One region of the Parasphingomonas frigoris genome, then DNA from elsewhere that is predicted to be linked to it. Evidence: predicted binding sites of a transcription regulator. Region 1 holds the regulator's gene; each other region holds the start of a gene.
The links. Region 1 encodes LexA, which represses DNA repair genes until DNA is damaged. Its sites were predicted from a motif close to GTTCCNCNCTTGTTCT; they were not measured.
Positions count from the first base shown of each region.

Region 1 (2,268 bases):
CTTCGTGACGATGCCGCTCGAGGCGCTGGCGCTGCTTTTCGACGCGGTCGGCGCGGGGGCGCCCTTCTGGTGGCTGACGGCGCGCTCGCTCGATCTGCTGTTGTGGATCGCGCATGCGACCGCGGCGATCCCGGGCTCGGTCGCGCCGTTGCCCGCGATGCCGGCCGGGGCCTATGGCGTGATGGTCGCGGGTGGGTTGTGGATCGCATTGTGGCGCACGCAATGGCGGCGCTTGGGGGCTCTACCGTTGCTGATCGGGGCCGCGTGGGCGCTCGCGACCCCGCCGCCCGACCTTCTCGTCACCGGCGATGGACGGCATGTCGCAATCCGAACCGCCGATGGCGGGTTGGCGCTGCTGCGCGACCGGACCGGCGACTACACCGCCGACACGATGGCGGAAAATGGCGGGATTACGGACTTGCCGGTATTGCTGTCCGAGCAGCGAGACGCCCGCTGCAGCCGCGATCTGTGCCTGATGACGCGGATGGCTGGCGGGCGGCAGTGGCGCGTGCTTGCGACGCGAAGCGGCTATCTCGTTCCCACCGCCGATCTCGTCGCGGCCTGCGCGGAGGCCGACATCGTGATCAGCGAGCGGCGGTTGCCGCGGCGGTGCGCGCCGCACTGGCTGAGGCTCGATCGGCCGACGTTGGCGCGCACGGGCGGCATCGCTATTGCGTTCCCGTCGCGCTCGGTGCGGACCGTGCGCCACGCGGGCGACCGCCATCCGTGGATCGCGGCGACTGATGCCGGGGTGGTCCGCCGAGCACCACGGTGGAGACGACGTGGGAATACGCGGCAGGCGCACTGACGAATGGGCTGCGATCGCGACCTGCAGGCGCCGGCAGACGAACCGGGTCAGGATGCGCGCGACCAACGATGGCCTAGGCCAACGCGGTCTCGCGTCCCGCTGTGCGAGGTTCAGTCGTAGCGTCGCAGGATACCGGCCAGCTTGCCCTGCACCCGGACTTGCGCGGGGGCATAGCGCTGCGGATCATAGGCGCGGTTCGCCGGATCGAGCCGCACCATCGCGCCTTCGCGGCGGAAGAATTTGAGCGTGGCCTCGCTCTCCTCGATCAGCGCCACGACAATCTCGCCGTCGCGCGCGATGTCCTGGCGTTTGATCAGCGCGTAATCGCCATCGAGGATCCCGGCCTCGACCATCGAATCGCCCGACACTTCGAGCGCATAATGTTCGCCGCTGCCGAGCAGCGCGGCGGGGACGGCGAGCATTGATGCGCCCTCGAATGCCTCGATCGGCACGCCGGCGGCGATCCGGCCGTGCAGCGGGATCTCGATCACGTCGTTGGCGGGTTCGGGAACGTGGCGAACGTTGCTTGCAACCGGGCTCGGTGCGGCCGCCTTGCCTGCAGGCTTGGTGCCTCGCTCGGGCATCTTGAGCACTTCGAGCGCGCGGGCGCGGTTGGGCAGACGGCGGATGAACTGGCGTTCCTCGAGCGCGCTAATCAGGCGGTGTACCCCTGACTTCGATTTGAGATCGAGCGCTTCCTTCATTTCCTCGAAGGACGGCGAAACCCCGGTCTCGTCGAGCCGGTCGTTGATGAAGCAGATCAGCTCATGCTGCTTGCGGGTAAGCATCGCGGCGCCCTTTCGTCGGAACAGACGACGAACCTATACGGAACGAAAAATCGCCCGTCAAGCACGCCGCTCAGCCGAGGGCGAGGATTTCCACCGAGTCGCCGGCTTGCGCCGCAGGAGCATGCGGCGCGCGGACGATCAGGCAGTCGGAGCGGGCCAATGTGGCCAGCATCGACGAATCCTGACGCGCCGCCGAATGGACGCGACCGGCGCGGGTTTCGGCCCGCAGATAGTCCTGGCGATGGTCGTTGGCGGGGAGCGGTTCGCCGAGCGTCGCGAGGAAACGGCGCGGTGCGGGATCGGCCGCGCCACTCAGATGGGCGATGAGCGGACGCAGGAACAGGATCGCGGTAACGAACGCCGAGACGGGATTGCCGGGGAGGCCCAGCACGATCGTGTCGCGCAGTCGACCGGCGAGCATCGGCTTGCCGGGCCGCAGCGCGATTCGCCAGAAGTCGAGACTTCCGCCCGCGGCGGCGAGCGCCGGACGGATCAGATCATGATCGCCGACCGAAGCACCGCCGGTCGTCACCAGTATATCGGCGTCGACACGCGCGAAGGCATCCGTGATCACGTCGAGCCGGTCAGGCAGGATGCCGAGCTCGATCAGCGCGATGGGCAGGTCGGCGAGAAGCGCCGCGAGCATCGCGCCATTCGATTCCGGCAACCCGC
Region 1 covers NZ_JAXOJQ010000002.1:119,437-121,704, reverse strand. Annotated here, with positions in the region: gene U1872_RS05815 (ComEC/Rec2 family competence protein) at 1-808, shown strand, start outside; gene lexA (transcriptional repressor LexA) at 919-1,596, opposite strand; gene U1872_RS05805 (molybdopterin molybdotransferase MoeA) at 1,667-2,268, opposite strand, start outside.

Region 2 (2,268 bases), on a different contig from region 1:
GAAACACGCACCGCTTTCTTTTTCAAGCAATGGGGCGGGCGCAACAAGAAAGCTGCGGGCCGCCTGCTTAACGGCCGGACATATGACGAGATGCCGCGCCGCCATACTTCTTCAGGGTCGCCTTTACACCTTTCTTTATGAGGCCAATTGCGGGATCGCTCGCGCTATTCGATAGGCAAAAGAGAGAAAAAAGCTGTCCCCTGCCATCTGCGATTAGCGGCAACGGTTCCGATACGTAGCGGAAAAGCGTACCAAGACGCTTTCTGGCATATTCTTCGATTTGTGGCTGCGTAACCTTTCTCACGGAAGTCGACACGACTGTATCAAACAAGTCGACCGACACGTGAGTATTGTACAGCTCCTCACGCCAATTGAGTGTTCCGAAGATGGAATCGAGCTTCGACGCCTTGCTCTCGTTCACGCGCGACATGTCCCATGCAAGCTGGCGTGTGACCGCGAGCACTGGAAAGAGATACCAGACATCGGCTGCTTTTGTGTCCGCGAGCAAGCGTAGGGTTTCCCACTCGACATTCATCCCATACGGATCGAGAAACACGCAGGCACGATGTTTACCCCGCCCGGCGATCTGATTACGCCATGGGGCGGAGGTGAATATTGATCGTAACTCGGCGTTGGCATCGCCGTGCCGGCATTCAATCTTCTGATCGGGTCTGGCCTTTCGGATGGCATCAAGCTCACGAAACCGCGATGCTTGACCCTCGATAAAGACGTGGCGGTTAAATGGAGGGTCCACAGCGAGGGCCCTGAGCACCGACCCTGCAAGTTCCTCGGTCTCTTCAGTGACTGGCGTATCGCTAAGAAGACCGCCGGTTTCTTTTTCAACCGTCCGCGTACCCGATCCGGCGAACGCATCTATATACCACAGATCGAATGGCTGGGTTTCCAGCACGCGTGTGAAAAAGCCCAAATAATAATGGACCGCGTCGAGCTTTAGCTCGGTCCATGCCCCGCCAAACCGATGCCCTTGCTCTACACTGATCACGGCCATGAGAGTCTCTCCTTAGCGGTGACCATCGTAGAGAACGAATACCGAACGAACAATCGGCGATCTTAGCCGGTCTGGGGTTAGTATATCTTTGGTCGCCCGGCGTATGTCCGCTGAATGACGAGCATCGAACATGAATTGCTTGTCGCCTCACCGCCCGGTCCCCAACCGGCCGCGTGTACGAAAGGGAGGTTACCGCGAGCGCCGCCCGAAAGCGGCCAGTCCGTTTTCCACCCAAATCACCTTGATAGCAGCCTGTCCGCAGCACCCGTTGCACTGAAATTCTGACCGTCCGCAAGGATGAGGAGCGTGCTTTCCCCCGCCTTGTGCCGGGGGGCGGGGAGGGCGGGTGGCCCTACATTCCTATTCCGAGGCCGCGACCCAAATCGATCCCCTGATGGAAAGCGAGCTCGGCGCCGAGCTTGCGGCCAGTCTCGAACTGGATGCCGAGCAGCTGCTTGCGGTTGGCAAGGATCGATTCCATCTGCGGATCACGCTCGAGCGATTTCGCCATGCCGCGCATGTCATCCTGAAACGCGCGTCGGCGTTCATAATCGCCCGATGCGTAGGCACGTTCTGCCCCGGCGCTCAGACGATTCCAGCGCTCGACGAACCGGTCGGCCCGAAGTTCAGGATTGGTGCGCACCTCGCGCTCGCGGATGATCGCAAGCCGCGCGCGTTCCGTATCGCCACCAGCAGCTTCCGGCGCGAGCGACGCGTCCCGCGAATAGGCGCTCTCGGCGTCGGTCGCGGCATGCTGGCGAAGTTTGTTGAGATCGCGCCTCGCCTCGCCGAGATCGCGCAGCTGATCTGGCGTGGCGTCGCCGCCGCGGTCCTGCATCGTGAAGATCGCCTGCACCGCGCGCGCATGCCGCGCGATAGCACGATCGCGCACCGCAGCGACGCTCTCCTGCGGCTCTTGCACTTGCGGTTCGGGGGCTTTCACCGACAGCCGCAAGCCGTCGAACATCCCGCGCACTTTCGCCGGCACGGCGTTTGCCATGTCGGCAATGCGCTCGCGCACGGTAATCCCGCGCCGCTCGGCGAAGTCGCGTTCCGGGGTCGCGCCATGCCCGTAGTCGCTGGCCATATCTTTCGCGCGCTCGCGGGATAGCGTGCGGACCAGCTTGCCTTGGTCCGCAAAGTCATCCTTGCCGTAATGCAGGTCCAGACCTTCGCGATGCCGCGACAGCGCAACATAGGATGAGTGACTGTCCATTCCCGGCGTGGCCAGCACATGCGTACGGTCGACCGTCATCCCC
Region 2 covers NZ_JAXOJQ010000018.1:17,557-19,824, forward strand. Annotated here, with positions in the region: gene U1872_RS21775 (DUF5131 family protein) at 1-141, shown strand, start outside; gene tcmP (three-Cys-motif partner protein TcmP) at 68-1,009, opposite strand; partial or broken gene U1872_RS21785 (Ti-type conjugative transfer relaxase TraA) at 1,362-2,268, opposite strand, start outside.
Region 2: tcmP (three-Cys-motif partner protein TcmP) is a predicted target of LexA. The motif match lies at 1,041-1,056, and genes of this name have one in related genera.

Region 3 (2,268 bases), 100 kb from region 1:
TGTCGATCATGCTCGAGGAGACCGGGCTACCCTATGAGGTCCATCTGGTCGATTTCGCCAAGGACGACCAGAAGTCGCCCGAATTCGAGGCGCTCAATCCCAACGGCAAGATCCCCGCGATCCTCGATCCCGACGGTCCCGGTGGCGCGCCGCTGGCCTTGTTCGAATCGGGCGCGATCCTGCTCTATCTTGCCGAGAAGACCGGGCAGTTCCTCCCGGCAGATCCCGCCGCGCGCTGGCATGCGATCCAGTGGCTGATGTTCCAGATGGGCGGCGTCGGGCCGATGTTCGGGCAGGTCGGCTTCTTCGTGAAGTTTGTCGGCAAGGACTTTGAGGACAAGCGCCCGCGCGACCGCTACGTCGCCGAGGCGAAGCGGCTGCTCGGCGTGATGGACGGCGTGCTGGCGGACAAGACCTGGTTCCTGGGCGACGACTATTCGATCGCCGACATCTCGATGCTCGGCTGGGTCAACGGCCTGATCGGTTTCTACGGCGCGGGCGAACTGGTCGGGTTCGACGGGTTTCGCAACGTCAAGGCGTGGCTCGAGCGGGGCCTCGCACGCCCGGCCGTCCAGCGCGGGCTGGCGATCCCGGCGCGCGGCTAAGGCGTCACGCGGCCTTGTGGACCTGCGCGAAGCCTTCGAAATAGCCGCGGACGCTCGGATCGCTGACGGGCGCGAGCAGCTGCGCGACGGTGTCGGGCAGGCTCGCCGCGGTGGCGGTCGCGCCGCCCTGTGCATAGCCCATCGACCACGCGCCGAAGCTAGGCGTCGTGATGTCGGTGCGTGACAGGATGACTACGGCGTGATGCCGCGGGTCCTGCTGGATGCGCTGGAACACGGTGTCGAGCGCCGCCGGCTCGCCCTCGAGCACCTGCAGGAACCGCCGCCCGCCCGCGACGAGCAGCCCGGTCACCCCCGCGGCGGCATTGTTGCGGCGCGAAACGCGCAGAATGCTGTCGAGCTCGTCGGCCGCGAGGACGGTGCGGGTGCTGCTGATGTAGATGAGGCGTTGCATGGGAGACACTCCGGGGGGGCGCTTTCCATTACCCGGGCGAACTGACAAATTTTGGTAAACATCGCGACATTGATTTGATCTCGATCAATACGATCGGAGAGTGCGGGGTCGGGCTGGGAAAATCTGTTCCCCTCCCGTTCCGCAACCGCTATCATTGCCGCATGGCAAAACCTCAAAAGCGTTACGTCTGTCAGGCCTGTGGATCGGTATCGCACCGCTGGGCGGGGCAATGTGCCGATTGCGCCGAATGGAACACACTGGTCGAGGAAGTCGGCGCAACCGTGACGCCGTTCCAGGCGAAGCATAATCTGCAGGGCGGCGGTCGGACGATGACGCTGGTCTCGCTCGACGCCGAAATCGCGCTGCCCGAGCGGATGACGTCGGGGATCGCCGAGCTCGACCGCGCGCTCGGCGGCGGGTTCGTCGAGGGATCGGCGACGCTGATCGGCGGCGATCCGGGGATCGGCAAGTCGACGCTGCTGCTCCAGGCGGCGGCGAAGATGGCGCTCGCCGGCCTGCGCGTCGCCTATGTCTCGGGCGAGGAAGCCGCCGACCAGGTGCGGCTGCGCGCGCGACGGCTCGGGCTCGGCCATGCGCCGGTGCAGCTTGCGGCGGCGACCTCGACGCGCGACATCCTGACGACGCTCGGGCAGGGGCAGCCGCCTGCGCTGCTGGTGATCGATTCGATCCAGACGATGCACAGCGACCTGATCGAGGGCGCGCCGGGCACCGTCAGCCAGGTGCGCGCTTCGGCGCAGGAGCTGATCCGCTTCGCCAAGGAACGCGGGACGGCAGTGGTGCTGGTCGGCCATGTCACCAAGGACGGGTCGATCGCGGGGCCGCGCGTGCTCGAACATATGGTCGATACCGTGCTGAGCTTCGAGGGCGAGCGCAGCCACCAATATCGCATCCTGCGCGCGATCAAGAACCGCTTCGGCGGGACCGACGAGATCGGGGTGTTCGCGATGGTCGCCGAAGGGCTGGCCGAGGTCGGCAATCCCTCGGCCCTGTTCCTGACGCAGCGCGACGAGAGTGTGACCGGGATGACGGTGTTCCCCGCGCTAGAGGGGACGCGCCCGGTGCTGGTCGAGATCCAGGCGCTGGTCGTGCGGCTGGCAAGCGGCGCGACGCCGCGGCGCGCGGTGGTCGGCTGGGACAGCGGGCGCCTCGCGATGGTGCTTGCGGTGCTCGAGGCGCGCTGTGGGCTCAGTTTTTCGTCGAGCGAAGTCTATCTCAACATCGCCGGCGGCT
Region 3 covers NZ_JAXOJQ010000002.1:19,088-21,355, reverse strand. Annotated here, with positions in the region: gene U1872_RS05355 (glutathione S-transferase N-terminal domain-containing protein) at 1-605, shown strand, start outside; gene U1872_RS05350 (BLUF domain-containing protein) at 610-1,017, opposite strand; gene radA (DNA repair protein RadA) at 1,179-2,268, shown strand, end outside.
Region 3: radA (DNA repair protein RadA) is a predicted target of LexA. The motif match lies at 1,143-1,158, and genes of this name have one in related genera.